Regions from separate parts of the Serpentinimonas raichei genome, predicted to be linked through region 1. Evidence: predicted binding sites of a transcription regulator. Region 1 holds the regulator's gene; each other region holds the start of a gene.
What was found. Region 1 encodes FNR, which switches genes on or off when oxygen is low (the NO sensors DNR and NnrR bind a similar motif). Its sites were predicted from a motif close to TTGATNNNNATCAA; they were not measured.
Positions count from the first base shown of each region.

Region 2: a site for FNR is predicted at 3,776-3,789, ahead of SRAA_RS01165 (hemerythrin domain-containing protein). Genes of this name have one in related genera too.
Region 3: a site for FNR is predicted at 3,885-3,898, ahead of SRAA_RS05345 (protocatechuate 4,5-dioxygenase subunit alpha). Genes of this name have one in related genera too.

Region 1 is NZ_AP014568.1:899,269-906,942, reverse strand. It holds gene hemN (oxygen-independent coproporphyrinogen III oxidase) at 1-1,130, opposite strand, end outside; gene fnr (fumarate/nitrate reduction transcriptional regulator Fnr) at 1,281-2,036, shown strand; gene SRAA_RS04280 (hypothetical protein) at 2,046-2,234, opposite strand; gene ccoG (cytochrome c oxidase accessory protein CcoG) at 2,416-3,852, opposite strand; gene ccoP (cytochrome-c oxidase, cbb3-type subunit III) at 3,876-4,784, opposite strand; gene SRAA_RS04265 (CcoQ/FixQ family Cbb3-type cytochrome c oxidase assembly chaperone) at 4,814-4,951, opposite strand; gene ccoO (cytochrome-c oxidase, cbb3-type subunit II) at 4,973-5,629, opposite strand; gene ccoN (cytochrome-c oxidase, cbb3-type subunit I) at 5,643-7,133, opposite strand; gene ccoS (cbb3-type cytochrome oxidase assembly protein CcoS) at 7,206-7,343, opposite strand; gene SRAA_RS04245 (heavy metal translocating P-type ATPase) at 7,348-7,674, opposite strand, start outside.
Region 2 is NZ_AP014568.1:253,655-261,328, forward strand. It holds gene SRAA_RS01150 (tripartite tricarboxylate transporter permease) at 1-444, shown strand, start outside; gene lysS (lysine--tRNA ligase) at 554-2,092, shown strand; gene rpoH (RNA polymerase sigma factor RpoH) at 2,135-3,094, opposite strand; gene SRAA_RS01165 (hemerythrin domain-containing protein) at 3,185-3,718, opposite strand; gene SRAA_RS01170 (PQQ-dependent sugar dehydrogenase) at 4,011-5,084, shown strand; gene SRAA_RS01175 (coniferyl aldehyde dehydrogenase) at 5,153-6,586, shown strand; gene SRAA_RS01180 (UDP-2,3-diacylglucosamine diphosphatase) at 6,576-7,529, opposite strand; gene SRAA_RS01185 (GNAT family N-acyltransferase) at 7,529-7,674, opposite strand, start outside.
Region 3 is NZ_AP014568.1:1,128,608-1,136,281, forward strand. It holds gene SRAA_RS05330 (ABC transporter substrate-binding protein) at 1-168, shown strand, start outside; gene SRAA_RS12040 (ATP-binding protein) at 165-2,519, shown strand; gene SRAA_RS05340 (class III extradiol dioxygenase family protein) at 2,520-3,371, opposite strand; gene SRAA_RS05345 (protocatechuate 4,5-dioxygenase subunit alpha) at 3,431-3,814, opposite strand; gene SRAA_RS05350 (LysR family transcriptional regulator) at 3,921-4,895, shown strand; gene SRAA_RS05355 (helix-turn-helix domain-containing protein) at 4,816-5,754, opposite strand; gene SRAA_RS05360 (cytochrome P450) at 6,018-7,199, shown strand; gene SRAA_RS05365 (2Fe-2S iron-sulfur cluster-binding protein) at 7,232-7,555, shown strand; gene SRAA_RS05370 (NAD(P)/FAD-dependent oxidoreductase) at 7,580-7,674, shown strand, end outside.

The sequences.
Region 1 (7,674 bases):
ATGACGGCGCGGCGCAGCAGGTCGTCGCGGTTCAGGGCCAGCCCGCGCACGATCGGCAGCCGCCCTTGGTTGAGGCTATCGTAGTACTCCTCTAGGGTCTTGGCGTTTTGGCTGTAGGTGGCCCCGATGCGGCCGATGGCCGACACCCCGAGGGCGATCAGGTCGCAATCCGGCTGGGTGCTGTAGCCTTGGAAGTTGCGATGCAGCCGCCCTTGGCGCTTGGCCACCGCCAGCGCGTCGTCGGGCAGCGCGAAGTGGTCCATCCCCACATACACATAACCTGCCTGGTTGAATACATCGAGCGAGATCGAGAGCATGGCCAGCTTGTCGGCTGCGGGCGGCAGTTCGGCGGTGACGATGCGCCGCTGCGGCTTGAAGCGCGCCGGCAAGTGCGCGTAGGCGTAGAGCGCGATGCGATCCGGGCGCAGCTCGCGCACGCGCTCCAGCGTGTGGCGGAAAGACTCGGGCGTTTGCTGCGGCAGCCCGTAGATCAGATCGACGTTGACCGACTCGAAACCGATGCGCCGCGCCGCCGCCACCAGCTCGAACACCTGCTCGGCGGGCTGGATGCGGTGCACCGCCTTTTGCACGGTGGGGTCGAAATCCTGCACCCCAAAGCTCAGGCGGTTGAATCCCAGTCGGTGCAAATGCTCCAGCCGCTGCGGCGTGACGGTGCGCGGATCGACCTCGATCGAGTATTCGCCCCCCGGCACCAGCGTGAAGTGTCGCTGCACCATGGCCATCAGGTCGGCCAGTTCCTCGTCGTTCATAAAGGTCGGGGTGCCGCCGCCCAGGTGCATCTGCGACACGGCGTGCCCCTGCCCCAGATGCTGGGCCTGCATTTCGAGCTCGCGCGTGAGGTAACGCAGGTACTCGGCCGACTTGCTGTGGTGCTTGGTGATGACCTTGTTGCAGGCGCAGTAGTAGCACAGCGACTCGCAAAAGGGAATGTGGACATAGATCGACAGCGGCAAGGCCAAGGAGCCGCCAGATCGACGCTGTTGCAGCGCCAAGGCGTAATCCGCCTCGCCAAAAGCCTCGACAAAGCGATCGGCGGTGGGATATGAGGTGTACCGGGGGCCGGGCACATCAAAGCGCCGCAGCAACCCGTCGTCGATCACATGTTTCACAAAATGGCTCTCCTAAGGGTGAACTATGCACCAGCGCGCGCCAAATACCCTTGACATGAGTCAAAGCAGGGGCATTTTTCCGCCTTTTCCAAGCACGCCAGTCCACCGCCTCACTTAGGTTAAGCTCAAGGCTTGTCTAGCTGCGTTTCTATGGATATTCAGAGCCTCAAAGTTGCCTGCTCCAGTTGCAACCTGCGCGAGCTGTGCCTGCCGATGGGCTTGAGCGCGCCCGAGATGGTGCGCCTTGAAGACGTGGTGTCGAACCGACGCCGCGTCAAGCGGGGCGCCGCCCTGTTTACTATCGGCGAACCGTTTACGGCCCTGTATGCGGTGCGCTCGGGCTTTTTCAAGACCTGCGTCACCAGCATCGATGGGCGCGATCAGGTCACCGGTTTTCAGATGATGGGTGAGATCATCGGCATGGACGGTATCGTGCACGACCAACACGCCTGCGACGCGGTGGCGCTCGAAGACGCCGAAGTCTGCGTGCTGCCCTTTGACAAAATCGAGCAGCTCTCGCGCGAGTTCAGCGCCTTGCAGCACCACGTGCACAAGATCATGAGCCGCGAGATTGTGCGCGACCAGAGCGTGATGCTGCTGCTGGGCACCATGCGCGCCGAGGAGCGGCTGGCGGCCTTTTTGCTCAACCTGGTGCAGCGCCTGCACGCGCGCGGTTTCTCGCAATCCGAACTGGTTTTGCGCATGACGCGCGAAGAAATCGGCAGCTACCTGGGCATGAAGCTCGAGACGGTCAGCCGCACCTTCTCGCGCTTCATGGACGACGACATCATCGAAGTCAAGCAGCGCTATGTGTTGATCAAAGACACTCAGGGTTTGGAAGCGCTGGCCAACCCGCATGCGGCCGCTGGCAATGCAAAGGCTGAGAGAAATATTTCAGCCTCCTGAATCCCCTTGTCAGGGGCGCGGCGGCGGCATTTCTGGGCTGGCCGCGTGGTTGCGCGCCTCGCGCGCCGGGCGCAAGCTGGCTTCGTAAATGGCCCGCTGCTCCGGCGTGAGGTGTTGCACCCTCTGCGGATCGATGCGCACCATTGGCACATTTCGATCCAGCACCGGGTCGCGGTCGTTGACTGCAATGCTAACCATGGTCAAAGAAGTGACCACCGAGGTAGCAGGAAGCCCGAAGACCAGCCAGCAGAAGGGTTCGCGGTACCAAGGGCGTTTTGGCTTGGCGGCTGCTGGGAGGGTGGCTTGAGTCATGATAGGGGACAGTGTAGTGAAAAATGCAAGCTGGCACAAGCGATGGGCGATCGCCACACTAGGCCATTCAGCGCGGCACCATGAAGATCGAATCCGTGCCGACGCGCAAGTCTGGGTTGCCCTCGGCCTGCACCTCGATGCGAATCGGATGCGCCCCGGCTGGGCTGCTGCCTGGCGGCAAGCGCAGCGTCAGCGCCATGGCGCGTGCACCAGTGGGCTCTAGGCTGAAGCGGGACTCGGAGTCGATCAGCAAACCGGGCAGACCCTGCACCGAGATGCGGTAGTGCTGCACCTGCTCGGTGGCATTGAGCACACGCAAGCGATACACATTTTCGATGTAACCCTGCCCCACCACGCGCGACATGACGCTGGAATCTCGGGTCACATCGATTTTTAGAGGGGTGCGCAAATACAGGCTGGTGAACAAGGCCAGTGTAATGAGCAGCAAAATGGCGCTGTAGATCAACACCCGCGGCCGCATCACCCGGCGCCACATCTGGGCTGCGCTCCAACCCTGCTCAAGGCCGTTCTGCGTGGTAAAGCGCACCAGACCCTTGGGGTAGCCAACCTTGTCCATCACTTCGTCGCAGACATCGGCGCAGGCGCCGCAGCCTATGCACTCATACTGCAGGCCATTGCGAATGTCTATACCCGTGGGGCAGACCTGCACGCACAGGGTGCAATCGACACAGGAGCCCAAGTTGAGTGCAGCCAAATCGGCGGTGCGCGAGCGGGAACCGCGGGGCTCGCCGCGCTGGGCGTCGTAGGTAACGATCAGGGTGTCTTTGTCGAACATCGCGCTTTGAAAGCGCGCATAGGGGCACATGAATTTGCAAATTTTCTCACGCAGAAAACCCGCATTGCCATATGTGGCAAAACCGTAGAACAGAACCCAGAAGGTTTGCCAAGGCCCGAGCGTCGCCTGCCACACCGCCTGCCCCAACTGGTCGATCGGGGTGAAATAACCGACGAACGTGAATCCAGTCCAGAGAGCAAAAGCCAACCAGAGCGTGTGTTTGAGGGTTTTTTTGCCAAACTTTGCAAATGATCGTCCCGATTGGTCCAGCCGCATTCGGGCCGAGCGGTCGCCTTCGACCAGCTTTTCCATCCAGATATAGATCTCGGTATAGACCGTCTGCGGACAGGCAAAACCGCACCAGAGGCGCCCCGCCACCGCCGTGAACAAAAACAAGCCCAGTGCCGAGATCACCAGCAGACCCGTGAGGTAAATCAGGTCGTGTGGAAACAGCACCAAGTTAAAAAGGTAAAAGGTTCGCGCCTCGAGGTCGAACAAGACGGCTTGGCGGTCGTTCCAGTTCAGCCAAGGCAGACCATAAAAAATGATCTGGGTGATCCAGACCGTGATCCAGCGCCAACTGCTAAAGAATCCGCTGACAGAGCGCGGATGGATCTTCTCTTGCTCTAAATAAACCGGTATCACTACCGGCTTGACACCAGCGGCAGCCGCTGGGCGGCCGCTGGGTTTGTTGCTCGTATCAGACAAATCTAACCTGCGCTTCTAGGGCTTTAGTTGGCGGGTTGGTTCGACATGCCCCAGACGTAAGCCGTGAGCACGTGGATCTGCTGCTCCGACAACAACACGTTTTGCGGTGGCATGATGTTGACAATGCCCTCGTTGATCTGGCGAACGATCACATCGACACCAAACCCGTGCAACCAGATGTCGTCGGTGAGGTTGGGGGCACCCATGGCCGTGTTGCCCTTGCCTTCGGCGCCATGGCAGGCGATGCAGGAGGCAAAGTTGGCCTTTCCAGCCGCTGCGCGCACGCTGTCGTGCGGAGCGCCTGACAAGCTCAACACGTAATGCGCCACGTTGGTGACATCCTCGGGCGTGCCCACTGCTGCGGCCATGGGTGGCATCACGGCCACGCGGCCTTGGGTGATGGAGGCGTTGATGGCTTCGGGTTCGCCGCCCCAGATCCAGTCTTTGTCGGTGAGGTTGGGGAAGGTCAAACTGCCGCGCGCATCGACGGCATGGCAAACGGCGCAGTTGTTCATGAACAGACTTTCACCAATTTGCATGGCCATTGGGTTGGCCGCGAGTTCTTGCACCGATTTTTGCGCAAAAGCTTCAAACTTGGGCGCAACCTCAGCCAAGTTGGCATCCTTCTCGGCTTGGTACTGCCCCGCTGAAGTCCAGCCCAGCAGGCCCGGAAACTTGCCGAACATGGGGTACAACACGCCGTAGATCAGCGCAAAAATGATGGTGATAACAAACAGGTAGACCCACCACTTGGGCAGTGGATTGTCGAGCTCGACCAAGTCCTCATCCCACACATGGCCGGTGGATTTGTCTTGGCTTGGCGCGACCTTGACCTTGGTGCTGTACCACAACAAGGCAATACACGCCAAGATGCTGATCAATGTGACACCGGCTATCCAATAATGCCAGAATTCGCTTGTGAAGTCGCTCATGATGATTCTCTAGTTAGTGAGGTCGCGGCTCAATCTTCCTTGAAGGGCAGTTGGGCGGCTTCATCGAACTGCGCTTTGTTGCGCTTGGACCAAGCCCACCAAATGATGCCCAGAAACAGCACAAAGCTGACCACGGTCACAATGCTGCGGTAGTCGTTTACGTCCATGTTGATCGCCCTTCCATTCAATCAGCGAACTGCTGTACCCAGAATTTGCAGGTAGGCAATCAGGGCGTCCATCTCGGTTTTGCCTTCGACTGCTTGCGCCGCACCCGCCACCTCTTCGTCCGTATAAGGGTGCCCGAGTATCTGCAGCACGCGCAAACGACGAGGCATTGTTTCCGCATCCACCATCCGGTCGGCCAACCATGGATAGGCCGGCATGTTGGAGTACGGGCGCAGCGAGCGGGGATCTTTCAGGTGCTGGCGGTGCCATTCATCCGAGTAGCGGCCACCGATGCGGTGCAGATCGGGGCCGGTGCGCTTGGAACCCCACTGAAACGGCCGGTCGTAGACGAACTCGCCCGCCAGAGAAAAATGCCCGTAGCGCATGGTTTCGGCGTGGAAAGGGCGAATCATCTGCGAGTGGCAGGTGAAGCAGCCCTCGCGGATGTAAATGTCGCGCCCGGCCAACTGCAGTGCGGTGTAGGGCTTGAGCCCCTCCACCGGTTGCGTGAGCGACTTCTTGAAGAACAGCGGGACGATCTCGACCAGACCGGCGACCGAGATCACCGCCAAGATGAGCACGATCATCAGGAAGCTGTTGGTCTCGACCTTCTCGTGTGAGCGCGCGAGGCGGCCACGGGAATCAGTCGCTTGCGGGTTGGAATGGTTGTTGTTTGCCATTTTGTGCTGCTTCTCAAGCATGAGCCGGGTTGACGGCGGGGATGCGAATCTGTGGCACCGGACCGGCTTGGAGGCCCATGCGCACCGTCATCCAGACGTTCCAAGCCATGATGCACATGCCGGCAAAGTACATGGTGCCGCCCACCAGACGAATGGCATAGAAGGGGTAAGTGGCACGCACCGACTCGCTGAAGGTATAAGCCAAGGTGCCGTCATCAGCCAGCGCACGCCACATCAGGCCTTGGGTCACACCGGCAATCCACATCGCGGCGATGTAGAACACGATGCCCACACAGGCAATCCAGAAGTGCAGTTCGATGGCAGGCACCGAGTACATCTTTTTCTGGCCAAACAGGCGCGGAATGAGGAAGTACAGCGCACCCATGGAGATCAGGCCCACCCAGCCCAGCGCGCCGGAGTGCACGTGGCCGATGGTCCAGTCGGTGTAGTGGCTCAGGGCGTTGACGGTCTTGATCGACATCATCGGCCCTTCGAAGGTGGACATGCCGTAGAAAGACAGCGAAACGATCAGGAAGCGCAGGATCGGGTCGTCGCGCAGCTTGTGCCAAGCGCCCGAGAGCGTCATGATGCCGTTGATCATGCCGCCCCATGAAGGCGCCAGCAGGATGAGCGAGAACACCATGCCGATGGATTGTGTCCAGTCGGGCAGCGCGGTGTAGTGCAGGTGGTGCGGACCGGCCCACATGTAGGTGAAGATCAGGGCCCAGAAGTGGACGATCGAAAGCCGGTAGCTGTAGATCGGGCGCTCAGCCTGCTTCGGAATGAAGTAGTACATGATGCCCAAGAAGCCCGCGGTGAGGAAAAAGCCCACCGCGTTGTGGCCGTACCACCACTGAATCATGGCCGACTGCACCCCCGCGTAGGCCGAGTAGGCGTGCCATAAGCTGGTCGGGACAGCCGCGCTGTTGACCACGTGCAGCAGCGCCACCGCCAGAATGAAGGCGCCGAAGAACCAGTTGGCGACGTAGATGTGCTTGATCTTGCGCGTGGCCAAGGTACCAAAGAACACCACCGCATAGGAGACCCAGACGATGGTGATGAGCACATCGATGGGCCAAATCAACTCTGCGTATTCTTTGCCAGTGGTCAAGCCCAGCGGCAGTGTGATGGCAGCCAGCACGATGACGAGTTGCCAACCCCAGAAGGTGAAGGCTGCCAGCGGCCCCATAAAGAGCCGGGTCTGGCAGGTGCGCTGCACCACGTAGTAGCTGGTGGCAAACAGGACACAGCCGCCGAAGGCAAAGATCACCGCGTTGGTGTGCAAAGGTCGCAAACGACCAAAGGAGAACCACTCTAGGCCAAACTGGCCTAGGTTGAGTGCAGGCCAAATCATCTGGGCGGCGATGATCACGCCGACCAACATGCCCACCACACCCCAGACCACCGCCATCACGGAAAACTGTCTGACGACCTTGTCGTTGTAGATGCCGGTCTGGACATCCGGTTGGGCCCTAGACAAGGCATCTGCCGTTATTGAACTCATGGTTACTCCTCTACTCTAAAAAACACATTGGGTAAGTGTCATCGCTGGGGTGACGTTGCCGTTTGACTTAGATCAATCGTCTTTCAAAATCCGCTCGCCCTCGCGCTCGATGTTGTCGTATTGCCCGTTGTAGAGCGCCCACCAGAACACGGCCATGATGGCCAGCACCAGCAACACCGACAAAGGGATGAGCAAAAACAAGGATTCCATGGCTTTACCTCACAGAAAGGGCCGCAGCCGCAGCGGCTGGCTCGGGCACAGGCATGCCCGGCAAGCGGGACAAACGCATGGCATTGCCAATGACCAAAAAGGAACTCAGGGCCATGCCCAAGCCAGCCAACCAAGGTGGCACGTAACCCGCGATCGCCAGCGGCACCATGCTGGCATTGTATCCGCCAGCCCAGCACAAATTCTGCTTGAGGATGCGCAATGTGCGGCGCGCTTGGCGCACGGTTTGCACCAATTCGGACAACCGACCGCTCTGCACCACGAAGTCGGACTGCGATTGCGTCAGCGGCGCTCCGTGGCCGAGCGCAAAGGA
Region 2 (7,674 bases), 650 kb from region 1:
CTGTTTTGGTTCATCGTCGGCTCGCTGGTGCTGGCCAACATCTTCCTGCTCATCTTTGGCATGACCGGCATCCGCATTTTTGCCAAGGTGGTTGAGACCCCCAAAGCCTTTTTGCTGCCGGTGATCCTGATCCTGTCGTCCGTCGGGGCCTACGCCATCAACAACAACCCGGTCGATGTGTATTGGATGCTGGGCTTTGGCGTGCTGGGCTACCTGATGAAGATTTACGGCTTCCCGGTGGCGCCGGTGATTTTGGGGATCGTGCTCGGGCCCTTGCTCGAGCGCAGTTACCGCCAGTCGATCCTGATGACGGGCGAAGACCCGGTGCTGTTCTTCACCGAATTCTTCACCTCGCCGATTTCCGTTATTTTGCTGCTGGCCTTGGGCTTTAGCCTGCTGGTGAGCACGCCGTGGTGGAAGCGCTGGCGCAGCCGGGGCAAGTAGGTGGTCCACCCCGTAGGCGGTGCGGGTGGCTAGGGGCGGCTAGGTGTGCGCAACGCGGCATGGCCAAGGGTAAAATGAAAAGTTTTACGCCCCCACCCCATTGCTCACCATGGCCGACCACACGCCCCTGCCCGCCGACGACAACCACCTGATCGCCGAGCGGCGCGCCAAGCTGCAGCAACTGCGCCAAGCGCAGGCGGCGGGTGGGCCGGTGGCCTTCCCCAACGACATCAAGCCGCAGCAGCGCGCCGAGGGTTTGCACGCCGAGTACGGCGGCCTGAGCAAAGAGATGCTGGAGCCGCTGCAAGTGCGCGCCAGCGTGGCCGGGCGCATGATGCTCAAGCGCGTCATGGGCAAGGCCAGCTTCGCCACGCTGCAAGACGCCTCCTTGGGCCCCTCCGAGGGCCGCATCCAGATCTACCTCAACGACGCCAGCGTCGGGGCCGAGCTGCACGCCGCCTTCAAACACTGGGACTTGGGCGACATCGTGGCCGCCGAGGGCGTGCTGTTCAAGACCAAAACCGGCGAGCTCACGCTGCTGGTCGATCGGCTGCGGCTGGTCACCAAAAGCCTGCGCCCGCTGCCCGACAAGTTTCACGGCGTACACGACCAAGAGCTCAAATACCGCCAGCGCTACGTCGATCTGATGACCGACGCCCAGGCGCGGCGCCGCTTTCTGGCGCGCAGCCTAGCCGTGACCAGCCTGCGCGAGTTCATGGTGGCGCACGAATTTTTGGAAGTCGAAACCCCGATGCTGCACCCGATACCGGGCGGGGCCAATGCGCGGCCCTTCGTGACGCACCACAACGCGCTGGAGCAGCAGATGTACCTGCGCATCGCGCCCGAGCTCTACCTCAAGCGGCTGCTGGTGGGCGGTTTCGAGCGCGTGTTCGAGATCAACCGCAACTTCCGCAACGAAGGCATCAGCGTGCGCCACAACCCCGAGTTCACCATGATGGAGTTCTACGCGGGCTACTGGAACCACCTCGACCTGATGGTGTTTACCGAGCAGATGATCCGCCACGTGGCGCAGCGCGTCTGCGGCGGCACCCGGCTCAGCTACCAGGGCCGCGATGTGGACTTGCAAGCCCCATTCGAGCGCCTCACCATCCGCGAAGCCATCCTCAAGCACACCGAAGCCGGCCCGCGCGTGGATGAGCGCGAGTGGCTGATCGCGCAACTACAAAAACTCGGGCTCGATGCGGTGAAAGAGCGGCTGGCGGTGCGCAGCCTGGCCGCGCTGCAGGTGCTGTACTTCGAAGAAACGGTGGAACACCGGCTCTGGAACCCTACCTTCATCTGCAACCACCCGACCGAGATCTCGCCGCTGGCGCGCGCCTCCGACGCCGACCCTGCCATCAGCGAGCGCTTCGAGCTCTACATCAGCGGGCGCGAAGTGGCCAACGGCTTTAGCGAGCTCAACGACGCCGAAGACCAAGCCGCGCGCTTTGCCGCCCAGGTGGGCCACAAAGACAGCGGCGACGACGAAGCCATGTACTTTGATGCCGACTTCGTGCGCGCACTCGAATACGGCATGCCGCCCGCAGGCGGCTGCGGCATCGGCATCGACCGGCTGCTGATGCTGCTCACCGACAGCCCCAGCATCCGCGACGTGATCCTGTTCCCGGCGCTGCGCCGCGAGGGCTGATCAGGACCAGCGCACCGGGCCGGCTGAATCCGGCTCCGTGCCTCAGGCCGCTTGAAGCGCCAGCCGCATTTTCTTCAGCGCCGCGCTTTCGATCTGCCGAATGCGCTCCGCGCTGACACCGTATTCGGCCGCGAGCTGGTGCAGCGTCATGCCGCCGCTGCCGTCGTCGTTCACCGCCAGCCAGCGCTCGCTCACGATGCGGCGCGCGCGCTCGTCGAGCTGCTCCAGCGCCTGTTGCACGCCCACGCTGGCCATGTGCTCGCGCTGGCGCGCCTGCAGCAGCGCGGTGGGCTCTTGGCTGCTGTCGGCCAGGTAGGCGATCGGGCCGTAGGCTTCCTCGCCGTCGTCGCCCGGGCTCGGGTCCAGCACCACGTCGCCACCGGCGAGCCGGGTCTGCATCTCCCGCACATCCTCGGGCCGCACGTCGAGCTTGCGTGCCATGCGCTCCACCTCGAGCTCGCTCAACTGCTCGCGGTGCGTCTCAGAGTCGGGCGCATCGGCCTTGAAGGCCTGCTTCATGCTGCGCAGGTTGAAAAACAGCTTGCGCTGCGCCTTGGTGGTGGCCACGCGCACCATGCGCCAGTTTTTCAGGATGTAGTCGTGGATTTCGGCCTTGATCCAGTGCAGCGCGTAGCTCACCAGCCGCACCCCTTGCTGCGGGTCGAAGCGCTTGACGGCTTTCATCAGCCCGATATTGCCTTCTTGGATCAAGTCGGCGTGCGGCAGGCCGTAGCCCAAGTATTGGCGCGAGACCGAGACCACCAGCCGCAGGTGCGACATCACCAGCCGGCCGGCGGCTTCGAGGTCGTTGTGCTGTTGCAGGCGCTCGGCGTAGTCGCGCTCCTCTTCTGGGGTGAGCAGCGGCAGGCGGTTGACGGCGCTGATGTAGGCGTCCAAGTTGCCCAGTGGCGGCAACACCACGGCGTTCGAGCCGCCCCAGCCCACCGGGGCCGAGGGGGCAAGCTTAAAAGATGGCAAAGGGACAAGGGCGGTGGTGCTCATGGGTAGCTCCTCACAAAGCATGACTCTCTGCCCTTATGTTAGCACTCTATGGGCTTGAGTGCCAAGACCTGCGCCAGCGCGCGCCGTTTTTCAAGCCGACGCGGCGGCGGGGCGCGCCGAGCGGCGCTGTGCCATTTCCCGGCCCATGCCGGCCCGGTCGTAGGCTTGCAGGCGCTTATGGGCTTCCGGGTAAGCCAGCGATTCTTCGAGCAGCAGGTGATCGAGGTAGAGCGCCTCGAACACCTCCAGCGCGTGCAGCAACTCGGCGCTGTCGAACCACTGGTTGCCTGCGCTGATGGCGGCGACGGCGGGCTCGATGTGCAGCCAGTTTTCTTCCAGCCAGCCGTGGTCTTGGCGCAGGCGGCGTGCGGCAGCCACCAGCGCTTCGTCGCTGCTGGCGGCCAGCACCGGGAAGATGTGGTTTTCTTCGTCGAGGTGGTGCTGGCGCGCTTCGCCATTAAAAAAGTGGAGCACCTGACGCGCTCGCAGGCGCTCAGCCGCATCAAGGTGGCCGACTTGGCAAGCCTCCACCACCGAGCGCAGCAGCACCAAGTGGCGCTGCAACTGGCGGTGCGTCTCGTCCAGAAAATCAAACAGATCGATTTGGGTGCGAGGGGAAATCATGGCGCGCGTCCTCCGTTGGTCTGGCTTTGGATTATTCTACGCAAAGCGTTGGGCCATTTGATGTAACGCAACGAAGCCCGGTTTAGGCCGCAGCGTCCTCGGGCCGTCGAAATTTGAAACCGCAGGAGTGATGCACATGTTTGAGCTTGGCCTTCCCTTGGCGACTATGCGCGCAGCCCCGACACCCAAGGTGGCTGCGACAGGGGGCATGGCGCTGCGCGGGCTGACCCGGTTGCGGCGCTGGCTGTGGCTGCACCGGACGGCGGGGCTTTGCTTGGGTGTGTGGGCCTTGCTGCTAGGCAGCGCCACCGCCCACGCCAACCCGGTGCGCACCGAGGTGCTGGCGCAGGGGCTGGAGCACCCGTGGGCGCTGGCCTTCATCGACGGCGGCCAGATGCTGGTGACCGAGCGCGCTGGGCGCTTGCGCGTGGTGCAGGCCGATGGCCGCGTGAGCGCACCGCTGCCAGGCCTGCCCGAGATCGACGAAGGCGGGCAGGGCGGTTTGCTGGATCTCATCACCGACAGCGCCTTTGCCAGCAACCGCACCCTCTATTTTTGTTTTTCTGAACCGGCACCCGCGGGCGGTGGCAACTCCACCGCGCTGGCCAGCGCGCGCCTGGCGGCCGATGCGCGCCGCATCGAGCAGGTGCGCGTGATTTTTCGCCAAAGCCCCAAGGTGGGCAGCCGGCACCACTTTGGCTGCCGCATCGTCGAGGCGCCCGACGGCCACCTGTTCCTGACGCTGGGCGACCGCTTCAGCCGCATGGACGATGCGCAAACGCTGGACAACCACCATGGCAAGGTGGTGCGCGTGGCCAAAGACGGCTCGGTGCCGCGCGACAACCCGCTGGTCGGCCGCGCCGGGGCCTTGCCCGAGATCTGGAGTTGGGGCCACCGCAACCCCCAGGGCGCGGCCTGGGGCCCGGATGGCCAGCTTTGGATCCACGACCACGGCCCGCGTGGCGGCGACGAGCTCAACCGCGTGCTGCCTGGGCGCAACTACGGCTGGCCGGTGATCACGCACGGGGTCAACTACATCGGCACCCGCATCGGCGAGGGCATCACCGAGCGCGCTGGCATGGAGCAGCCGCTGCTGCACTGGACGCCCTCCATCGCCCCGTCAGGCATGGCGTTTTTGCGCAGCCAGCGCTACGGGCCGCAGTGGCAGGGCAACCTGTTCGTGGGTGCGCTGCGCGGCCAGCACCTGCTGCGCTTGCAGCTCGAAGGCACGCGCGTGGTAGGCCAGCAGCGCCTGCTCGAAGGCTTGCAGCAGCGCATCCGCGACGTGCGCGAAGGCCCCGACGGCTTGCTCTACGTGCTCACCGACGAACGCAACGGCCAGTTGCTGCGCCTGCTGCCGCCTTGACGAGCGCAGCGCGCCGCGCCTTTGCTGGGACAATCGGGCCTCTGAACCCACCCAGTCCTGCCCCCCCCATGAACCCCGATTCGTCCCCTGTCGAACCCCTGCAGGCCCTGTTTGCCCTGCAGCGCGCCGCCTTTGAGCGCGCTCCCATGCCCAGCTTGCAGCAGCGCCTGGCGGGCCTGCACGCGCTGCGCAGCGCCTTGGTGCGCCACCAAGAGGCGCTGATCGCGGCCGTGAACGCCGATTTTTCGGCCCGTTCGCGCCACGAAACCCTGCTGGCCGAAATCCTCACCACCTTGCAGGGCATCGCGCACACGGCGCGCCACTTGCGCGGCTGGATGAAGCCGCAGCGGCGTGGCGTGAGCGTGCTGTTTGCGCCAGCCAGCAACCGGGTCTATTTTCAGCCACTGGGGGTGGTGGGCGTGATGGTGCCGTGGAACTACCCGATCCAGCTCGCCTTGCTGCCGCTGGTGGGGGCGCTGGCGGCGGGCAATCGGGTCGTGCTCAAGCTGTCCGAGTTCACCCCGGCCACCAACCAGGCCCTGCGCACCCTGCTGGCCGAGGCCTTTGAGGACGACACGGTGGCGGTGGTGGAGGGCGCGCTGGAAGTTTCGAGCGCCTTTGCGCAGCTTCCTTGGGACCACCTGCTGTTCACCGGCTCCACCGCCGTGGGCAAGATCGTGATGGCGGCGGCGGCGCGCAACCTGACTCCGGTCACGCTGGAGCTGGGCGGCAAGTCGCCCGTGATCGTGGCCCCCGATGCCGATCTGGCCGTGGCTGCGCGCCGCATCGCTTTTGGCAAGCTGCTCAACGCCGGCCAAACCTGCATCGCGCCCGACTACGTGCTGCTGCCCGCCGGGCAGGAGCGGGCGTTTGCGCTGGCCATGCAAGCCGCGGTGGCGCAGCTCTACCCCACTTTGCGCGACAACCCCGATTACAGCGCCATCGTCAACGCGCGCCAGCACCAGCGCCTGCAAGCCTGGCTGGAGCAGGCGCGCGCCGGCGGGGCCGAGGTGATAGCCTGCAACCCGGCCGGTGAGTCGTTCGAGGGCACGCGAAAAATGCCGCTGCACCTGCTGCTCGGGGTGCCCGAGGGCGCCACCGTGCTGGAGGAAGAAATCTTTGGCCCACTGCTGCCGGTGCGGGGCTACACCAGCTTGGATGAGGCGCTGGCGCAGATCCGGCGCGGCCCGCGCCCGCTGGCGTTGTATCTGTTCAGCCATGACCGCCAGCTGCAGCAGCAGGTGCTCGAGCGCACCCACAGCGGCGGCGTGACCATCAACGACACCCTCATGCACGTGGCGCAAGACGAGCTGCCCTTTGGCGGCGTGGGCGCCTCCGGCATGGGGCAGTACCACGGCCACGAGGGCTTTCTCACCTTCTCCAAGGCCAAGGGCGTGCACGCCAAGGGGCGCTTCAACAGCGGGGAGCTGGTCTATCCGCCTTATGCGCCCGCGGGCGGCGGCTGGCTGCTGCGCCAGTTGCTGCGCGGATTCATTCGCTGACGGCGTGGTTGGCGGCGCGGGCGGTGGTGCTGCCGCGCGCCATTTGTTCCGCAGTGCTCATGTTTTTGTGCCCGCTGGGCCAGTGTACGATCTCCAGCCGCCCATCGTGGTGCTCGACCAGCGCCGTCAGGCTCTCGACCCAGTCGCCGTCGTTGCAATACAGAATGCCGTCGATGTCGCGCATTTCGGCGTGGTGGATGTGGCCGCAGATCACGCCATCGAAGCCGCGTTTGCGCGCCTCGTGGGCCACGGCGCGCTCAAACTGCTGGATGTACTTGACCGCACCCTTGACGCCGTACTTCAAATACTGCGACAACGACCAGTACGGCAGTCCCAGCCGCGCGCGCAGCGAGTTGAAGCGCGTGTTCAGGCGCAGCGCCAGCTCGTACAGGTTGTCGGCCAGGTAGGCCAGCCACTTGGCGTACTGAATCACGCCGTCGAAGTGGTCGCCGTGGATGACCCATAGCTTTTTGCCGTCGGCCGTCAGGTGCAGGGCGTCTTCCACCACCTCGACGCCGCCGAATTGGTGACCGATGAAGTGGCGCGCAAACTCGTCGTGGTTGCCCGGCACGTAGATGACCTTGCAGCCTTTGCGGGCGCGGCGCAGGATTTTTTGCACCACGTCGTTGTGGCTTTGGGGCCAGAACCACTTGCGGCGCAACTGCCAGCCGTCGATGATGTCGCCCACCAGATACAGCTTCTCGCTCGGGTGCGCTTTCAAAAAAGCCAGCAAGGCCTTGGCTTGGCAGCCTGCCGTGCCTAGGTGGATGTCGGAAATGAACACGGTGCGCAAGCGCCGCCCTGAGGCATGCAGCGCGTCGTCGCCATCGCCGTCGTCGTCGGTGGAACGCGGATCGTCCGGCGCAGCCGCAGCCGCAGCCGTGGCCACTCCGGCCGCCCACAGCCCCTGCAGGTGGGTGTCGGGGGCAAAACCGCTGCGCATCAGGCCCCCAGCCAGTGTTTGCGGTAGCGCGGCGGCAGGTCGGCCAAGCGCATCATCATGGGCAGGTCGGCGGAATTGAAGTCTGGGTCCCAAGCGGGCGGGCCCAGCACCTTGGTGCCCAGGCGCAGGTAGCCTTTGATGAGCG
Region 3 (7,674 bases), 230 kb from region 1:
GGATTGGCGCAGCAGGCGCCGGACGAAACCCTCAAAGCCACGCTGCTGCGCGTGCGCACCTTCCCCGGCTTGCAAGACGCCATCACCTTTGACGATTATGGCGACAGCCAACGCCCCATGGTGATGAGCGAAATCCGCAATGGCCGTTTCATCACCCTTGGCGCATGAAAGTGGTGCGCACGCTGTCGATCCGCCGCCTGCTGGTGGGCCAGTTCGCGCTGGTGCTGGTGTTGGCGATTGCCTTGGTGGTGGTGATGATGGTGGCGTGGCGCCTGCCCCTGGCCCGTGAACAGCAGCGCCACGAGCAGCAGCGCATGGCCGCCGTGGTGGCGCAGCAGGTGCAGGGGCGGCTCGATGTCACCGAGTTGCTCACGGCCATGTTGAGAGGTGCCCACCCCGCCGGGCCGATCGAGGGCGGATTGGTCCACCCCCAAGTGCGCCGGTTTGCGCAGCAACTGGCCGATCAGGCCATCACGTTTCAGGCCATTTACTGGGTCGGTCCAGACGGTTTGGTGATCGATTTCGTGCTTCCCTTCAGCCTTGACGAACCCGCTGTCATGGCCCGGGTGGGGGCCGACCTGAGCAATCTGCCGGTTTTGCGCTTGGCGGCCCAAGGTCAACATCCGGTTTGGAGCGACCAGTACCTCTCACCTCTGATGGGGCTGCCGGTGGTGGCACTGGCACTGCCGTTGCCCAATGGTTTCATGATCGCCGAAGTCTCGGTGCAAGAATTGGTGGCCGCCACCGCCGACTGGGGCGCGCACGGCGATCTGCTGGTGTTGCTCACCGATGGCACGGGCGAGTTGCTCGGCTCACCCGACCCGCTCGACCCGCTGCACCGGCGCAACATCGCCAACCTAGCGCCGATCGCCCACGCCCTCGGCGGGACGCAGGCGCACGGTCGCATCGATCACTTGGGCGAAACCTTCGAGGGCTATGCCCTGCGCATCGACCGCCTAGGATGGGTGGCTTTCACGGGCCAGCCGCTGCTGCTGGCTCGCACCGGCGAACGGGCGGCCATCGTCGTCACCGGGCTGACGGTGTTGTTTGCAATTGGCTTTGGCTTGCTGCTCAACCTGCTCGTGTCCACGCTCATTGGGCGCCATTTGAAACGCAGCGTGGCCTATTCCGACGCCGTGGCGCGCGGCGACTACGACGCGGCACCGCCCCACAGCCGCATCACCGAAGTGCAACGCCTCGAGCACAGCCTGAGCCGCATGGCGCAGGAAATCCGCCGCCGCGAGCAGCAGTTGCGCGCCATCATCGACCTGGGCCCCACGGTGGCGGTGCAAATTTACGACCGCCACAGCCGCGTCCTCGACTGGAACCCAGCCACAGAACGCATACTGGGCTACAGCCGCGAGCAAGCGCTGGGCAAGCGGCCTTGCGATTTGTACTACGATGCCCAGCAGCAGGCCGACTTTGAGGCCATCTTGGCGCGCATTGCCGAAACCGGCGTGCCCTTTGGCCCGTTCGAAGGCGCGCTGCGCGGTGCCGATGGCAATCTGCGCTGGATTTACTCCACCACGTTTTCGATTCCTGGGCCACAGGAAGGCGAGCTGCAGTTCGTCTGCATGGACATTGACATCAGCGAAATCAAAAGGCTGGAAGCCGAGCTGCGCAGCCTCAACAGCGAGCTCGAAGACCGGGTGCAGCAGCGCACCCAGAGCCTCGAACAGGCCAATAACGAACTGCAACGCACCCTGAACGAACTGCGCTCCACCCAAGACCGGTTGGTCCAAGCCGACAAACTGGCCGCCTTGGGCAGCCTGGTGGCCGGGGTGGCGCACGAACTCAACACCCCGATCGGCAACGCCCTGATGGCGACGAGCACGCTACAAGAGAGCCTGCGTCAGTTCCGCGAGCGCCTGCAGCAGGGGCTGCGGCGCAGCGAGCTCGACGCCTTTGTGCAACAAGTGGGCACGGCCGACGACATCGCCACGCGCAACCTCGAGCGCGCCGCCGAGCTCATCAGCAGCTTCAAGCAGGTGGCGGTGGACCAGACCAGCTCGCAGCGGCGCCGCTTCGAACTGGCCGAGGTGGTGCACGAAATTTTGCTCACGCTGCAGCCGGTGCTCAAGCGCAGCCCGTTTGCGGTTGAAGTGCAGGTGCCTAGCGGCATCTGGCTTGACAGCTACCCCGGCCCGCTCGGGCAGGTGTTGGCCAATCTGATCCAGAACGCCTTGCTGCATGGGCTGCAGGGTCGACCCAGCGGTTGCGTGCGCATCGATGCCGCCGTTGAAGGCGAGCACCTGCGACTCAGCGTGAGCGACGACGGCAAGGGTATTTCCCAGCACCTGCAAGACCGCGTGTTCGAGCCCTTCTTCACCACCCGGCTGGGTCAAGGCGGTAGCGGGCTGGGCCTGCACATCGTGCACAACCTCGTGACCGGGGTGCTGGGGGGGCGCATCGCGCTCCAGAGCAACCCGGGCCATGGGGCGCGCTTCACCATCCAGTGCCCGCTGTTGGCCCCGCGCGAGGCTGCCCCGGTCAGCGACAACCCCGAGCCCGCCGCTTGATCAGGCCAGGCACTCCAGCGCCAGCACCCCGGTGGCGGTGTTGGAGATCGGGATGTGGTAGTTGCCGTGCACCTTGCGCACCCCGGCCCCGCCGCGTGTCAGGGCGGCGCGCATGGCCAGCCACATCAGCAGCTCCACGCCCTGGGTGCCGGCGCGCTCGACCAGCTCCAGATCGCTGAACTGGGTCGCCCACTCGGGGTTGGAAACCATGCTCTCGAGGAACTGCTGGTCGAAAGCTTTGTTGATGAAGCCGGCGCGCTCGCCCTCGAGCTGGTGGCTTAAGCCCCCGGTGGCCATGACCAGCACCCGTTTGTCGCTCTCCCAAGCGGCGATGGCCTCGCCCACGGCCCGGCCGAGCTGATAGACGCGCCGCGCCGTGGGCAGCGGAAACTGCACCGTGTTGATGTCGATCGGCACGATCTGCACCGGAGCCACCTCGTGCGTGGGCCAAAACAGCTTCAACGGCAGCGAACAGGCGTGATCGACCAGCATCTCCTGGCAAGTCACAATATCAAACTCGCTCGCCACCAGGTGCCGGATGATCTGCCACGAAAGCTCCGGGCAGCCCGCCAGCGGCGGCAGCGTGGGGATGCCCCAGCCTTCGTCGGCGTTGCGGTACTCGGCCGCGGCCCCGACGGCAAAGGTCGGCATTTTGTCGAGGAAAAAGTTGAGCCCGTGGTCGTTGTAGAACACCACCACCACCTCGGGGCGCACCTGTTCCAGCCAGCGGTGGATGGGGGGAAAGCCGTCGAAAAAGGGCTTCCAATACGGCTCTTGCTGCCAGCCTTTGGCAATTGCGTTGCCGATGGCGGGTATGTGCGAGGTGGCCAAGCCACCGAGTAGGGTTGCCATGATGGGGTTTCCTTGGGACGACGCAGAGGATGGGTGGGTTGCCGGCGCGGGTGGGGGGGTTAGCGCGCAGCCGCTGGCCAGTCAGGCTGTTGGTTGGCCGCTGCCAGTTTGGCCATGAATTCGGGCTTGCTGACACCGGTCTGCTGGGCCCCGATGTCTTGCATATTGAGGCCGAAAATGCCGGCAAACTTGGCCAGATAGTAGGCGTTGCCACCGGCTTGCAGCAGCGCCAGCACCTGCTTGGAGCGCACCGCCTCGGCCTGCTGCGGGTTCAGGCCGTACTGGGCCATGTAGCCTTCGGGGTCGGCCACGAAAGCCTCGCGATTTTCCTTGTCGTTGAAAGAAAAACACATTTTGTTGAGGGCGTAGCCTTTTTGGGCCATGCTGCCGTCAAACGGGGTGGTGCCGGGGATGTCGTGGGTGTCGCTCACGGGGCTGCTCATGCTTGGGTCTCCTGATGGGGTCGGGTGGCGCGCTTGAAATGCATACAGTGGCGCCAGTGTGGCGCATGAATTGACTTCGATCAAGCAATCGGTCATCATGCAACCCATGAATGATTTAGATTGGTCAGCGCTCGATGCGCGCCTGCTGCGCGTGTTGGTGGCGGTGGCTCAAAGCGGCTCGGTCACGGCCGCTGCCCAGCGCTTGGGGGTGACGCAGTCGGCGGTGAGCCACCAGCTCGATCGGCTGCGCGCCATCGTGGGCGACCCGTTGTTTGTCAAGTCCGGGCGCGGCATCGTGGCCACGGCGCGCACCGAAGCCTTGCTGGCACCGGCGCAGGCCTTGCTGCAGGAAATGGAGCGCTTTGCCCAGCGCGAGCGCTTCGATCCGGCCCAGTGGGAGGCCCGCCTCACCCTGGCGGCCAACGATTTGCAGCGCGACCTGCTGCTGCCGCCGCTGCTTCAGCGCCTGCAGCAACTGGCGCCCAAGGTGCAACTGCGCGTCATCCCCTCGGGCATTCCGAGCCTGGAGCTGCTGCGCCAGCAACAGTGCCAGCTCGTGCTCAGCCCGCGCCCGCCCGATGGCACCGACATCGTGCAAAAGCGCCTGTTCGAAGACGCCTACCGGGTGTTTTACGACCCCGCCCAGCGCGCCGCCCCGCGCGACCTGGACGAATATCTGGCCGCCGAGCACGCCACCGTGGTCTATGAGCCGAACCGGCCGCTGGACCTGGACCAGTGGCTGCTTGGGCGCGGCGTGCAGCGGCGCTTTCGGGTGCTGGTGTCGGGTTTTGCCGGCTTGGCTTCGTTTCTGCCCGGCAGCCGCTTGCTGGCCACGGCCCCGGGCTTGCTGCAGCGCCACCTGCTGCGCGGTCTGGCCAGCGCCACCCCGCCCCTGCCCTGCCCGCCGCTGCCCATGTACCTGGTCTGGCACCTGCGGCACCAGCACGACCCGGCACAGCGTTGGCTGCGCGAGCAAATCGAGGCGCTGCTGCCAGCCGTGCTCAGCCCGCCGTTGGGGGCTGGCCCGCCTGCTGCTGCGCCAGCCGGTACTGCTGCGGGCTCAGGCCGGTGCGGCGCTTGAAGAAGCGGGAAAAATAGGCCGGGTCTTCGAATCCGAGTTCGAGCGCCAGACTGGCCGCCGGCGCCGCAATGTAGATCAGGCGCCGGCAGGCTTCGCGGGTCAGGCGCTCGTGCACCAGCTCCAGTGCGCTGCGCCCGCTGGCGCTGCGCGTGAGGCGGTTTAGGCGCTGCAAGGAAAGCCCCAGTCGCTCGCCGTAGCGCTGCAGCGGCCAGTGCTCCAAAAAGTGCTGCTCGACCAGCCACAAAAAACGGGTGTAGAGGGCCTGGTGCCGGTGCGCCCGCTCGCCCACGGCGGCGGCCTGGCGCTGCAGCGCGCTGGCCTGTGCCAGCCGCCAGACCAGCGCCCGCGCCAGCCAGCCCAACACCGGCGCGGCGCCCGCGCCGGCGGGCCTTTGAAACTCGTGCGCGAGCTCCCGGAACAAGGTGTCGAGCCGCTGCGCCGCGTCGTCGTCGGGCAAAAAGTGCAACAGGCGCGGGGCCGTGAACAGCTCTTGAAAGGCCGCCCCGAGCGCGCCCGTCTCGCCCTCGAGCAGCCAGCGTGCGCTCAGCGTGAGCACCCGGCCATCGGTCTCGGGGGCAAAGCGAAAGCCGTGCACCACGGTGGGCGGCAGCACGATCGCCGCCGGGGCCTGCACCTCGGCGCGGTGCTCATCGAGCAGCACCTCGGCTTGGCCGCGCCACAGCCACAGCACCTGGTACAGGCCTTGGTGTGTATGCGGCTGAATCTCCCAGTGATAGAGGCGGCTGCGCGACTGCACTTCTTCGATGTGCAGCAGCTCGTGCCCCGGCACCGCGGCCTCGCCATAGAGCGCAAAACTGGGGATGTGGGTGCCACCACCCCACAGCAGGCTGGCGGACACGGCCCGGTTGCCAGCAGCGCCCGGCCTAGGTTCAGCGCCCGGTGCGCCCCGTGCATTTGGCGAGCCTTGCGGCCAAGACGTAAAAGGGCGATTGCTCATGGCCGTATTTTGATCCAAAAGTACCAGCAATCGCTGCGATTTTTGCACGCCACTCCAGCCTGCCCGGCCCTACAGTTCCATCCTGAGCCCGCTGGCCGCACAGCCGCAGCCCACACTGCGCGCCCCGAGCGCCCCAGAGCGCCCCACAAAACCGGAGACCCGCCATGACCCCCTTCCAGTTCGACCCCTACGCACCGGCCGTCGATGCCGACCCCTTCCCCTACCACCACCGCCTGCGCGAGGAATTTCCCTGCTTTTGGAGCGAGCAGGCGCAGATGTGGGTGCTGTCACGCTACGCCGACATCGTCAGCGCGCTCAACGACTGGCAGACCTACTCCAGCGCCAGCGGCAACCTGATGACCGAACTGCCCGGCCGCGCCGGTGCCACCCTGGGCAGCTCGGATCCACCCCGGCACGACCGCCTGCGCGCGCTGGTGCAGCACGCCTTCATGAAGCGCAACCTGCTGGCGCTCGAAGAGCCGATCCGCGCGGTGGCGCAGCAGGTGTTTGGCCAACTGCAGGGCGTAGATCAGTTTGATTTCAAAGACGTGTCGTCGCAGTTCACGGTCAAGGTGCTGATGACTGCGCTCGGCCTGCCGATGGGCGATGAAGCGCTGGTGGCCGAGCACGAGGTGCGCGACCACGCGGTGCTGATGGTGCAAAGCGACGCCCGCACCCGCGCCAAGGGCCCCGAGCACATCGCCGCCTACCAGTGGATGCAAAACTACGCCGCGCAAGTGATCGCGCTGCGCCGCGCCGAGCCGCGCAACGACCTGATTAGCCACTTTGCCATGGCCGAAATCGACGGCGACCGCCTCGACGAGCGCGAGGTGCTGCTCACCACCACCACCCTGATCATGGCCGGGGTCGAATCGCTGGGCGGCTTCATGATGATGCTGGCCTACAACCTGGCCAGTTTTGACGCAGCGCGCCGCGCCGTGGTTGCCGACCCCGCGCTGCTGCCCGACGCGATCGAAGAAAGCCTGCGCTACAACACCTCGGCGCAGCGCTTTCGCCGCCGCCTGATGTGCGACGTGACGCTGCACGGCCAAACCATGCGCCAAGGCGATTTCGTCTGCCTGGCCTACGGCAGCGGCAACCGCGACCCACGTCAGTTCCCCCAGCCCGACCGCTACGACCTGGCGCGCAAACCGCGTGGCCACCTCGGCTTTGGCGGCGGCGTGCACGCCTGCCTAGGCACCGCGATTGCGCGGCTGGCGCTCAAAATCGCCTTCGAAGAATTCCACCGCGTGGTGCCCGAGTACCATCGGGTGGCCGATCAACTGCCTTGGATGCCCTCGTCCACCTTTCGCAGCCCGCTGGTGCTCGAACTGGCCGTTGGCTGAAACCGCCCCGTTATTTATTTGGATGCACCTGCATGGCACAAATCACCTACATCGAAGCCCACGGCCACGCCACCACGGTCGATCTGCCCGAGGGCTGGAACCTGATGCAAGGCGCCATCGCCAACGGCATCGAAGGCATACTGGGCGAATGCGGTGGCTCCTGCGCCTGCGCCACCTGCCACTGCTACGTCGATGAAAGCCGCCTGCCCGAACTGGCCGCGCCCAGCCAGACCGAGCTCGACATGCTCGAACACGTGGCCGCCGAGCGCCGCCCCAACAGCCGCCTGGCCTGCCAGCTCAAGTCCACGGCGCGGCTCGACGGCCTGATCCTGCATCTGCCGGCCACGCAAGAATAAGCGACCAGCCCCACAGGACGCACCATGATCCCACCCCGCCTGCTCGAACCCAGCCCCAGCCCAGGCCCGCAACCCGAGGCCGGCGTTTTGATCGTCGGTGCCGGGCAGGCCGGCGTGCA